4 regions of the Mycolicibacterium llatzerense genome follow, and region 3 is predicted to be linked to each of the others. Evidence: predicted binding sites of a transcription regulator. Region 3 holds the regulator's gene; each other region holds the start of a gene.
What was found. The regulator LexA, encoded in region 3, represses DNA repair genes until DNA is damaged. The targets are predictions, from matches to a motif close to CGAACANNTGTTCG.
Positions count from the first base shown of each region.

Region 1: A7G45_RS10435 (HNH endonuclease signature motif containing protein) is a predicted target of LexA. The motif match lies at 1,969-1,982, and genes of this name have one in related genera.
Region 2: A7G45_RS15330 (HNH endonuclease signature motif containing protein) is a predicted target of LexA. The motif match lies at 1,484-1,497, and genes of this name have one in related genera.
Region 4: A7G45_RS26625 (HNH endonuclease signature motif containing protein) is a predicted target of LexA. The motif match lies at 1,752-1,765, and genes of this name have one in related genera.

Region 1 covers NZ_LXOV01000001.1:2,120,329-2,123,506, reverse strand. The annotation lists gene fbaA (class II fructose-bisphosphate aldolase) at 1-37, opposite strand, end outside; gene A7G45_RS10445 (alcohol dehydrogenase catalytic domain-containing protein) at 119-1,132, opposite strand; gene A7G45_RS10440 (DedA family protein) at 1,199-1,867, shown strand; gene A7G45_RS10435 (HNH endonuclease signature motif containing protein) at 1,987-3,178, shown strand, end outside.
Region 2 covers NZ_LXOV01000012.1:89,881-93,058, reverse strand. The annotation lists gene A7G45_RS15330 (HNH endonuclease signature motif containing protein) at 74-1,480, opposite strand; gene A7G45_RS32300 (serine/threonine-protein kinase) at 1,589-3,178, opposite strand, start outside.
Region 3 covers NZ_LXOV01000012.1:858,355-861,532, reverse strand. The annotation lists gene A7G45_RS19040 (LGFP repeat-containing protein) at 1-576, shown strand, start outside; gene lexA (transcriptional repressor LexA) at 643-1,332, opposite strand; gene A7G45_RS19030 (LysM peptidoglycan-binding domain-containing protein) at 1,584-2,057, shown strand; gene nrdR (transcriptional regulator NrdR) at 2,169-2,633, shown strand; gene A7G45_RS19020 (alpha/beta fold hydrolase) at 2,640-3,178, opposite strand, start outside.
Region 4 covers NZ_LXOV01000016.1:389,977-393,154, reverse strand. The annotation lists gene A7G45_RS26630 (class I SAM-dependent methyltransferase) at 1-241, opposite strand, end outside; gene A7G45_RS26625 (HNH endonuclease signature motif containing protein) at 339-1,748, opposite strand; gene A7G45_RS26620 (ABC1 kinase family protein) at 1,890-3,178, opposite strand, start outside.

The DNA.
Region 1 (3,178 bases), on a different contig from region 3:
GCATCTCCGCGTAGACCTCGGGCGTGGCGATGGGCATGTTTTTCCTCTCGGCGAACCTGCAGTCTGGGCCAGTATGTCAGCCACGTGAAGCTGAAGTGCGGCACCCGGGGACACCCGGTCAGACGGTCAAGACCATCCGGTAACGCGCGTGCCCGCTGTTCATCCGCTCGAAAGCCTCGGCGGCCTGCGCGAGCGGCCGTTCCTCGACGACGGCCCGCACGCCCGTCAGCGCGGCGAAGTGCAAGGTCTCCTCGATATCGCGCGCGGTGCCCGACGGATGCCCGATCACCGAGAAGCCGCCGTTGATGAGATCGAGCGGGCTGATCGGCAGTGGCTCGGGGGTGACGCCGACCGTCACGAGTTGCCCCTCAGGTGCGAGACCAGCAACGGTCGCGGCCATCGCCGTCGCGCTCGCGGCAGTCGCGAGCACCACAACTGCCCCACCGAGACGCTGCAGTTCGGCGGCGACGTCCGCGGCGGTCGAATCGATGTAGTGCTGGGCGCCGAGTTCCTTGGCCGCGGCCTCGCGCTCGGGACCGCGGGCGATCGCGACGGTCTCGAAGCCCATGGCCCGGGAGAACTGCACGCCCAGGTGGCCCAGGCCACCGATGCCGATCACCGCGACCAGGTCACCGGCTTTGGCGCGCGTCTTGCGCAACCCGTTGAACGTCGTCACGCCCGCACAGCCCATCGGGGCCGCCTCGGCGAACGAGAATCCGTCCGGGATGCGGGCCAGTGCGGTCGCGGGCACTGTGACCGACTCGGCGTAGCCACCGGGATAGTGCCAGCTCGGCACCTCCATGCGCACGCACTGCATGAAATGACCCTGGCGGCACGGCACGCAGCGGTTGCAGTTGCCACCGAACCAGCCCACCGCGACGCGATCACCGACGGCGAAATCCTCGACGCCGTCGCCCAGTTCGGCGACGGTGCCCGCGATCTCGTGGCCGAGGGTGATCGGCCACGACAGCCCAGGAAAGTGGCCCGCGTGGAACTCCCGGTCGGTGCCGCACACCCCGCACGCGGCGACCGCGATGCGGACGTGGTCGCGCGGCGGCGAGACGGTGTCGACGTCAGCAAGTGCGAGCGGACCGTCGGCCTGCGCAACGTGAACTGCCCTGTGAGTGGCCATGCGCCGACCCTACGAGGGATGTGCGGTTGACGGAACCACCTGCAGACACCGGTATCTTTGGGCCCCATGACGACCACCATCTCCGCCATGCCGGGTTTCCTGGACCCGATGACGCTGATCGGCTACTTCGGGACATGGGCGCTGGTCGGGTTGCTGGTGGTCATCTTCATCGAGTCCGGCGTGCTGTTCCCGGTGCTGCCCGGCGACTCACTGCTCTTCGTCGCCGGCCTGTTCGCCGCCAAACTGGCCGCCGGCACCGCCGATGACAAGATGCAGGAGGCCAACTTCCAGCTCTGGCAGCTGCTCGTGTTCATCCCGATCGCGGCAGTCCTCGGTGGCCTCGTCGGCTATTTCGTCGGCCGGTTCATCGGCGTCGAGATGTTCAAGCCGGATGCGCGGTTCCTCAAGCAGAAGTATCTCGACGAGGCGCACGCTTTCTTCGAGCGGCGCGGCCCCTTCGCGATCGTCATCGCCCGGTTCGTGCCGATCGTGCGCACGCTGGCACCGCTGACGGCCGGAGCGGCAAAGATGAACTTCGCCGTGTTCACCATTTACACCGTTCTCGGTGCTGTGGTGTGGGGCGTCGGGCTGACACTGCTCGGCTACTGGCTGGGCCAGTTCGCCATCATTCAGAAGCTCATCGAGCCGATCTTCATCGTCATCGTCGTCGCGTCGGTGACGCCGATGATCTGGCACTGGTACCAGCGCCGCAAGGCCGCCGCCTCGCAAGGCTGAGCCGCCTCGGCAAACGGGTTCGAAAAACTTTGGTCACTTTGTTTGCGCTGGTAACAGTGGGCAACTAGCGTCACATTTCCCGCGGCTTCTTGTCGGTGCTTCGAACTAATGTTCGATGTATGGGATTGACCGATCCGGCCGCTGTCGAGGCGGCGTACGCCGCCTACGAAGCCGCGCAGGCTCGGCTCGCGGCCCTGGACTACAGCGGTCTGGATGTGCGGACATTGTTGGAGGTGCAGTCGCGCCGCGAAACCCTGAGGTGCGCCGCCGAAGCGGTCGATCACCAGATCCTGGCCGCAGCCCAAACCCAAGCCACCGCCAAAGACATCGGCGCAAAAGACTGGCCTGAGGTGTTGCATGTGCGGCACCGCATCAGCCGCGAAGAAGCCCGTCGGCGGGTGCGCGACTGCGACAACCTGGGCCCCCGCGCGGCCATCACCGGGGAGGCGTTGGGCCCGGTGTGGGAACTGGTCGCCGCCGCGCTGGCCGAGGGGGCGATCAACGCCGAGCACATCGCGGTGATCACCTGGTTCTTCCAGAAGCTGCCGTTATGGGCGGCCGACCCCATCACGCTGGCGCAGTGCGAGACGGATCTGGTGGCCGACGCGAGGGTCAAGACCCCCGAGGACCTACGCAAAGCCGCGGCGGATTTGTTGTACCGGTTGGATCAGGACGGCCCCGAACCCGACGACGGCGAGCCCGACCCGAAACGCTCGTTCGTCATGGGCAAGCAGCGGCCCGACGGCCGCACTGACGTCACCGCCCAACTCGACCCCGAAGGCCGGGCCTACTGGCAAGTGCTGTTCGACAAATACGCCGCCCCCGGCATGTGCAACCCCGCCGACCCACACCCCTGCTACGCCGGGATCCCGACGCAGGAACAGATCGACAACGACACCCGCACCCTCGCGCAGCGCCAGTACGACGCCTTCAAATTCGTGGGCCGGATGATGCTGGCCTCCTCCTCCGGGGTGCACAACGGCTTCCCCGTCGCGGTGGTCGCCACCTGCACGGTGGCCGAGTTGGAAAAACGTGCCGGGACGGCGCTCACCCACACCGGGACCAAACTCCCTATCAAAGACCTGATCCGGATGGCCGCCCAAGGGTCGGACAACTACCTCGCGGTGTTCGATGAGCACACCGGCCAACCCTTGTATCTGGGTCGGGCGGCCAGAACGGCCAGCACCGCGCAGCGCCTCGCGCTGTTCGGGCGGGATTTGGGGTGCACCCGCCCGAACTGCACCGCACCCGCCTCGCGCTCGCAGGCCCATCACCTCACCAACTGGCGCGATGACGGCCTGACCAACATCG
Region 2 (3,178 bases), 770 kb from region 3:
CTTGGCTGAGGCTGGCCACCATCCGATGGACGGCTATCCACGGCGCAACACCCCGCGGCGCTGTGGTGACCAACTAGCCTGTCGGACTGTCACTTTCACCGTCGTCATCGCCCTCACGCTCGGTCGGGTACAGCGTGGGGTGGTGGTACTGATTCGTTCTCGGCTGTCCGACGTCCAGTAGTGGTGGTGGGGTCCAGTGGGTGCGGCCGTCAGAGCCCATGGTGGTGGTCCAGCCGCCGGTGTCGGCGAGGCGGTTGTCGCGGCCGCATGCCAGGGTCATGGTGTCGACGTTGGTGAGGCCATCATCGCGCCAGTTGGTGATGTGGTGCACCTGCGAACGCGAGGCGGGGGCGGTGCAGTTGGGTTTGGTGCAGCCGTGGTCGCGGGCGAACAGGGCGAGGCGTTGGGCGGTGCTGGCGGTGCGGGCCGCCCGGCCCAGATAGAGCGGTTGGCCGGTGTGGTTGTCGAAGACGGCCAGGTAGCTGTCCGAGCCTTGGGCGGCCATCCGGATCAAGTCTTTGACCGGCAGTGTGGTGCCGGTGTGGGTGAGTGCCACCCCGGCACGTTTCTCCAGCTCGGTGATGGTGGTGGTGGCGACCACGGCGACCGGGAATCCGTTATGCACACCGGGTGTTCCGGAGGCCAGCATCGTCCGGCCCACCATTTTGAACGCGTCGTACTGGCGTTGCGCCAGGGTGCGGGTGTCGTTGTCGATCTGCTCAGCCGTCGGCGTACCTGACAGGCAGGGCTGCGGGTCGGCGGGGTTGCACATGCCGGGGGCGGCGTATGTGTCGAATAGTGCCTGCCAGTAGGCGCGGCCTTCGGGGTCGAGTTGGGCGGTGACGTCGGTGCGGCCGTCGGGCCGCTGCTTACCCATGACGAATGACCGTTTCGGGTCGGGCTCGTCGTCATCGTCAGGCTCGGGACCATCCTGATCCAGCCGGTACAACAAGTCGTTGGCCGCCCGCCGCAAGTCCTCGGGCGTCTTGACCCGGGCATCGGCCACCAGATCGACCTGGCACTGCAACAGAGTGGCCGGGTCCACCCACAGCGGCACCTTCTCAAAGAAGTAGGTGATCACCTGCACGTGCTCACCGTTGATCGCGCCTTCGGCCAGGGCGGCGGCGACCAGTTCCCACACCGGACCCAACGGCTCGCCGGTGATCGCCGACCGCGGACCCAGATTGTCGCAGTCCCGCACCCGACGGCGGGCCTCCTCGCGGCTGATCCGGTGCCGGACATGCAGCACCTCCGGCCAGTCTTTGGCCCCGATCTCCTTGGCGGTGGCCTGCGTCTGCGCGGCGGCCAGGATCTGGTGATCCACCGCCTCGGCGGCACACTTCACCGTTTCGCGGCGCGACATCAACTCCAACAGGGTCCGCACGTCCAGGCCGGTGTAGTCCAAGGCGGCGATCCGGGCCGCGGCGGCTTCGTACTCGGCGTACGCCTCCTCGATCACGGCCGGATCAGTCAATCCCATACTCGAACACTAGTTCGAGCCACCGACAAGAAATCGCGGAACGTGTGACGCTAGTTACCTACTGTGACCAGCGAAAACAAAGTGACCAAAGTTTTTCGATAATTGAACTCAGTCACCGGTCCGAACGAACTTGTCGGTGAAGTCACCGCCTTTGCACTCCCCGCCGGTCGAGGTATTGGTACCGCGACCTTCCAGGGTCCGAATCGGGTCCTGCAGATCCGTCGGCAGCGGATATTCGGCGGCGATCTTGACGTGCGTGGTCCCGCCGAGCGCGCACGGGACCGTCCCTTCCTCGGTGCGCGTCCACTTGCCGGCGGCGAAGACCAACGTGACCACACCATCCATCGCATGGAACGCACTGATGCACCGATCTCCGGTCCGCAGGCATTGCGTGCGGACCTGTAGATCCGGCGCACCCGGGCCGAAGCCGCCGCTCGAATAGACGACGTTCTCGTGGTAACGGCCGTGCAGTGTCGAGGCCGGTGACGTGGTGCGCGGCGGCAGGCCGGCGGGGTCGGGCACACCGCTCAGCTCGCCGTCACCGATGCGGGTGAACGTGACCGTCCGCTTGACGCTGCTGCACCCGTTGACAGAGCTTCGGGTGGTCTCGCCGGCCAGGGTGCCGTCGGGCTTGGGCGTCAAGGTGAAGACCACCCACACTTCGGTGGGCGGCTCGCCCGGGGCGTCAGTGCACTTCACTGCCCCAGTCGCGACCGCGACCCAGTCACCGGAAATCTGGTCGAACGTCATGTTCGACACCACGGGGATGGAGCTCTTGCCGGTGTACGACGCATTGGCGATGCACCCGTTGGACCCGCACGACGAGCGCACGCCCCACTCACCCGTCATTGCCGGCCCGCCGGGGATCACCGTTCCTTCCAGATCCGTGGCCGGCCCGTAGTCGGCACGGTAACTGCCGCTGAAACCGGTGCCGGCCGCGGTCGCGGTCGGGCTGGGCGCGGCCGGCTTCCCGCCGGGATGGTCGGGCCGTCCGAGTAGCCGCACCCCGGCGAACACCCCGCCGGCGACGACCAGCAGGGCGACCACCGCCAGGACAGCGATGAGCGCGCCCGAGCGGGACGAGCGGGTCGGCGGCGGACCGAACTGGGTAGGCGGGTTCAGCGACGGCTGGTTCGGGTGCGGCGGTGGCTTCAGCGGTGGTGGGTTCAGCGGTGGCGGCGCAGGCGTGGCCGTCGTCGGCTGGTTGCGAAAATCGTTGGACGCCAGCGGCATCGGCCGCAATGCCTGTTGTTGGAGGGCCTGCGCGAACTCCCCGCAACTGGCGAATCGGGCGGCAGGCGTCTTCGACATCGCCCGGGCCAGCACCGGGTCCAGGCCACGCAGTTCTGGGCGGTGCTCCCCCAACGAGGGCGCAGGGGCGGTGACGTGTTTGGTGATGACGACCGCCGGATTGCTGTCCGCATACGGCGGGTTCCCGGTCAGCAGCTGGAATGCCGTGCACGCCAAGGCATATTGATCGGTGCGGCCGTCCATCCCCTCACCCCGGAGCTGCTCCGGCGCGGCGTACGCCACCGTCCCGACCGCCATGTTCGTCGCAGTCAGACCGGACGCGTCGTTCATGGGCCGGGCGATCCCGAAGTCGGCGAGGAAGATGCGTGACGTCTCGGCGTCCAGCAAGATGTTGGCCGGCTTCACATCTCGGTGCAGCAGCTCACGCCGGTGCGCGTGGTCGAGCGC
Region 3 (3,178 bases):
GCTGACGAGGTCCACGAGGTGGCGGAGCCTGAGGAGCACGGCGACGACGAGCCCGCCGACGAGCCGACGGTCTCGGTGCAGCTTCCGGACGCATTGCGTCGTGGTGGCGCGGCGGCGGGCCTGACGGCGGCCGGGCTGGCGGGCTTCGCGGGCCTTCGGCCCCGGAACCCCGGCGACCGCGTGTGGGCTGCGCCGGCTGCCGAAGAGCAAGCCGACGAGCCCGAGCCCGAGGAACAGGTCCTCGAACCTGAGCCGGCCGATATCCCGGCAGACGAACCGCCGGCCGAGCCGTCCGCAGACGACACGCTTACCGACGACACGGCTGCGGAGGACGCCGCGGCGGCCGGTCCGGCCAGTGGCCGGCACCATGCCCTGGGGGCGGAAGAGCCCGAGACGGCGCAGATGTCGTTCCGCGTCGCGACCGGTGCGGAACCGCCCGAAGGTTATGGCATCAAGGCCAACACCAAGTCAGGCCTGTACTGGGTGCCGGGCTCTCCCGGATACGACGAAGCCGACGTCGAAATCTGGTTCGCCAGTGAGGAATTCGCGGTCACCAATGGATTCGTCCGAGGCTGACGGCACCGACGGCTGAGCCCCGCTGCGAGCGACTGCAGCGGGGCTCACCTATAGGTCTGGCAGGCGTCAGATCTTGCGGATGACGGTCACGACCTTGCCGAGTACGACGGCGTCGTTGCCCGGGATCGGATCGAACGCCGGGTTGTGCGGCATCAGCCACACCTGGCCCTTGGTGCGCTTGAAGGTCTTCACGGTGGCTTCGCCGTCGATCATCGCCGCCACGATGTCGCCGTTGTCGGCCACGTTCTGCTGCCGCACGACGACCCAGTCGCCATCGCAGATCGCGGCATCGATCATGGACTCGCCGACCACCTTCAGCAGGAACAACGAGCCTTCGCCCACGAGTTCACGGGGCAGCGGGAAGACGTCTTCGACGGCCTCTTCGGCGAGGATCGGGCCGCCGGCCGCGATCCGGCCGAGCACCGGGACGAAGGTCGGTTCGGGCAGCGCGTCCGAACCGGCGACATCGGTGGTGACGGTGGCGCCGTTCGTCTCGTCGGTGCCCCGGACATCCACGGCGCGCGGGCGGTTCGGGTCGCGCCGGAGATAGCCCTTCTTCTCCAGCGTGCGCAGTTGGTGAGCCACCGAGGAAGTGGAGGTCAGGCCGACCGCGTCGCCGATCTCCCGGATGCTGGGCGGGTAGCCGCGCGTGGTCACCGACGTACGGATGACGTCGAGGATGGTCCGTTGACGTTCGGTGAGGCTGCTGGACCGTCCGCCTGGCTGGGCGTCCGGGGTTTCGGTGCTGTCGCTCATAGGGACGAATCTAGCCCAGTGCACACGATTCATCAAACATGTGTTCGAGATCGGGTCGGTCGGCGTGTCGCGCCCGAGATCTGGTCGTGACGTGGCGAAAGCGGGGCCGAAGTCGCGGAACGCAACTTGTCGGTGGGTCGTCGTATCGTTCGCAACAGTTCGATCACATGTTCTACCGTTCGAACGTTTGGGCGATATAGTCGAACATACGAGCTATCGAACCTATGTACGAACTCCCGAGAGGAACCGACATGACCACCATCACCCGCGAATACCCGACCGACGTCGTCGTCCGTGCCGTGCCTCGGCGCGCAGATGTGAATCGGCACCGCCAGGCCCGGCTGCGGCCGGCCGGTTCCCGTCCCTCGGGTGCGGCATTCCGGCACCGCGGTACCGGCGTGCTGACCTCCCGCGCCTCGCATCGGAGCAACCCGATCACCCCGCTGACCACGGTGATCCTGGCCCTCGTCGCGGCGGGGATCACGGTGTGGCTGGGCCTGGTGGCGCAGTTCGGAGAGGCCGTCCAGCCGACCGCATCGACGGCATCGGTGCCCGCGCAGCTCGCCGTGGTCCGGGTGCAGACCGGTGAGTCGATTCAGCAGGTCGCCCGGCGGGTGGCTCCCGACGCGCCCGTCAGTGCCGTCGTCGACCGCATCAAGGAACTGAACAAGCTGCCCTCGGTCGCCCTGGACGCCGGGCAGACGCTGATCGCCCCGGTCGGCTGAGGTCAGCCCGTGCGCACCCTGATCGGCACGGCGCCCGGCCGCGCCCGAGCGGCACGGGTAGGCTCGAGACCGTTCGAAACGGTCGATTGTCGGTGCGGCGAAGGAGCGGTGATGCACTGTCCGTTCTGCCGGCATCCGAACTCGCGTGTGGTCGATTCACGAGAAGCTGATGAAGGGCAGGCGATTCGGCGTCGCCGGTCATGCCCGGAATGCGGTCGCCGGTTCACCACGGTCGAGACAGCCGTGGTCGCGGTGGTCAAACGAAGCGGCGTCACCGAGCCGTTCAGCCGGGACAAGGTGATCAAGGGTGTGCGGCGCGCCTGCCAGGGTCGGCAGGTCGACGACGATGCCCTGAACCAACTGGCGCAGAAAGTCGAAGATGCGGTGCGGGCCACCGGATCCCCCGAAGTGCCGAGCCACGAGGTCGGATTGGCGATCCTCGGTCCTCTGCGTGACCTCGATGAGGTCGCCTATCTGCGGTTCGCGTCGGTGTACCGCTCGTTCTCGTCCGCCGAGGACTTCGAGCGCGAAATCGAGGCGCTGCGTGCACACCGCGGCGTGACGTCGCCGGGCTGACGGCAGCTAGGTCGCGCTGCGTTCGTCGGTCTCCAGCGCGTCGAACACCGCGGCTTTCATGTCGAACGAGGCATCCATCGTCTTTGTTGTGACGCCGGCCTGCAGCAGGCCGCGCAGGGCATCGCGGTCGTAAACCGACGGCGCGGTCGTGTCGATGAAATTCTCGACGAGCTCCACGAATCGATCGGGGTCGTCATGAAATGGGAAATGTCCCGAGTTGTCGAAGAACTCCAGCCGGGAACCCGGCATCGCGGCGTGCGCCAGTTCTCCGTGGGCGGCCGGGATGACAGCGTCGTGCGTGCCCCAAACCAATTGCACCGGAATGGCTTCGGTCAAATAACATCGGTCCAACATCGTGACCACCTGGCCGCGCCAGTCGACGACCGCGCGCAGGGTCCGGCCGAAGGCCGATGACGCCCGGGGTTCGGGCAGATCGTTGAGTATCCGCAGCATGTTCGGTAGATCGTGACCCAGTCCGGTCGACCCGAGTACGGCGCCGCCGAGACGCCCGGCGAGCTGAAGCGCGGGCAGTACCAACGGAATTC
Region 4 (3,178 bases), on a different contig from region 3:
CGATCATGTTGGGAGACAGATCGATTCCGGTCACATCCAAGCCGGCGGCCGCGAGTGCCACGGTCGCCACCCCGGTGCCGCAGCCGACGTCGAGCACCGGGCCTCGCGGTACCAGCTCAGCGAACGCGCCGATCATTGCGCGGTCCACCGGTCTGTCATCGAGATGGTGCTGGAAGCGCGCGACATAGTTCGCGGCCGCCCGGTCGTAGCCATCGCGTGTCGTGGCCAGAAAATCAGGCATCGGCCAACGGTACGCGGGCATGGTGACACGGTCGGCCCGATGCGTGACATCCGCAGCGCACCGACGTGTCGTGCCACCGGTCGCTATTGACACCGGGTTAGCTTGCGGGACTGTCACTTTCACCGCCTTCGTCGTCTCCGCTCTCGGTGGGATAGAGCTGGGGTTGGTAGATGGTGTTGGTGCGGGGTTGGCCGACGTCGAGCAGTGGTGGTGGGGTCCAGTGCGCGCGGCCGTTTCTCATTTCTGTGGTCCAGCCACCGTCGGTGGCCAGGCGGTTGTCGGGGCCACAGGCCAACGTGAGGTCGGTGATGTCGGTCCGGCCGCCGTCGCGCCAGTCGGCGACCGCGTGGTGGGCTTGGCAGTCGGCGGCCGGCCGGGTGCACTCGGGGCGGCTGCAGCCTTTGTCGCGGGCGAACAGCGCCAGGCGTTGGCCGGTGGTCGCGGTGCGCCGCGCCCGGCCCAAATACAACGGAACATCGGCATGGTTGTCGAACACCGTGAGATAGCAGGACGCCCCGGCCTGCGCGGCCAGGTTCAGCAGGTCCTTGACCGGCAGGGAGCTGCCGGTGTGAGTCTGCGCGACCCCGGCGCGCTGCTCGAGTTGTTCGAGAGTGCAGGTCGCCACGATGGTGACCGGGAAGCCATTGTGCTCACCCAGATCAGTGGACAACAGCAGTCGGCCCATCGTTTCCCAGGCATCGTGCTGGCGCTGAGCTAGCGTGCGGTGATCGTTGTCGATCTGCTCTTGGGTGGGCGTTCCCGAGGTGCAGGGGTGTTCGTCGGCAGGGTTGCACATGCCAGGGGCCGCGTACTTGACCATCAACGCTTCATAGACCGCGCGTGCTGTCGGGGTGAGCCGACCCCGCAGCTCACTGCTGCCATCGGCAGCCTGCTTCGATAGCACCAGGGCACGGTCCCGGTCGGGTTCGGGGTCGCGGTCATCGGGTTCGGGGCCGTCCTGATTGAGTTCGTAGAGCTTGCGTTTGACCACCGACCGCAACCCTTCCGGGGTGAGGTTGCGGGCGGCGGCCACCAGCGCCAGTTCGCACTCATCGAGGGTGTCCAGGCCGGCCCAGGTGGGCAGTTTCGCGAAGAACGATTCGATGACATCGACATGATCAGCATTGATCGCTCCCGCAGCCACGGCGGCAGCGACATGCGGACGCAGCGGCGGCAACAGCTCCCCGGTCAACGATCGCCGCGGGCCCAGGAGTTCGGCGTGCCGGACCCGGCGGCGAGCCTCCTCGCTACTGAGCCGGTCCCGGGCACGCATCGCGTCGGCCCAGTTTCTCGCCCCGATCTCCTGTGCGGTGGTGTGGGCCTGCAATGCGGCCACCACGGCATGATCAACGGCTTGGGCGGCGCACCGCATCTGCTCACGGTGGGATTGCACCGCCAACAACTCCGGCACCGACAACGCCATGTAGTCCACCGCCGCAACCCGCGCCTGTGCCGTGTCGAGGTCGGTGTAGACCTCCTCCACGGCGGTGGTGCTGGCAATGTCCATAGTCGAACACTAGTTCGAACTACCGACAAATTTTCACAGTTTGGGACACCTGTGCCGAAAGTGATTGATGAGGTCAAACATGTTGCCCAGCAGGATGTTCCACCCGCTGACGTCTACTCCGGAGCCACTGAGCCGAACTCGTCAGTCCTCGCGGAACCCGGGCACCCACTTGTCGACGATCTCGGCGTAGTTGATGGTCGCGTCCAGCTGCGCGGCGATCCCGAGCAGACCACCGAGCACCCGGAACATCATCAAGTAGTTGGGCGGCAGGTTCAGCTGACGGCTGGTCTTGAACGTCGCGGCGAACTGCTCGCTGCGGATGTCTGCCGCGGTGGCGGCGATGCCCTGCAGCCACCGGCGGCTGAAGTGGAAGCTCTTGTGCCGCAACGGTTCGATGTATGGCAGCAGGTAGGCGTTGATCTCCTCGTGAGAGACTGTGGCCCCGGCGGGGATGAAACCTTCCTCCCGTAGGTAGGTCGTCATCTCCTCCCACTTCTCGTCCCGCGCGAGCCGCAGGATGGGCCCGGTTGCCCGCGGCAGGCCGCCTTCGTGGACCGCGCAGGCGCCGAAGTCCATGACGCCGAACCGCCCGTCGTCCAGCAACATGAAGTTGCCCGGATGAGTATCGACGTGCAGCAGGCCGCAGCGGTACGGGGCGCTGATGGTGACCTCGAGCAGCATGTGCGCGCACCGGTTGCGCTCGTCTTCGGTGCCGCTGGTGATGATCTCGGAGAGCTTGCGGCCCTCCATCCACTCGGTGATGACCACCTTCGGGGACGACGCGACGACCGCCGGCACGTAGAACTGCGGATCGCCCGCAAAAGCCTTCGCGAAGGCGCGCTGATAGTCCGCTTCGATCCGGTAGTTCAGCTCTTCCTCGGTACGCTCGATCAGTTCGTCGATGATGCTCTTGACGTCGGCGCCCGGAACCACCTGCTTGAACAGCGTGGTCAGCATCCGCAGGGTCTTGAGGTCGGCGCGCACTGCCTGGTCGGCGCCCGGGTACTGGACCTTGACCGCGACCCGGCGGCCGTCGCTCCACACCGCGCTGTGCACCTGACCGATGCTCGCGGAGGCGACGGGCTCGTCATCGAAAGACTGGAAGCGCTCGCGCCACTTCGTGCCCAGCTGGCTGTCCAGCACGCGGTGCACCTTGTCCGCCGGCAGCGGCGGGGCGTCGCTCTGCAACTTGGTCAGCGCTTCGCGATAGGGCTCGGCGAATGCCGGTGGGATGGCGGCCTCCATCACTGAAAGCGCCTGTCCGAGCTTCATTGCAGCGCCCTTGAGCTCCCCCAACACCTGGAACAGCTGCTCAGCGGCCTTCTCGACCAACTCCGCGTTGACGTCGTCTTTCGATTTGCCGGCCATGCGCTTGCCGACGCCCAGGACGGCGCGGCCTGCGATCCCGGCAGGAAGGGTTGCCAGCTTGG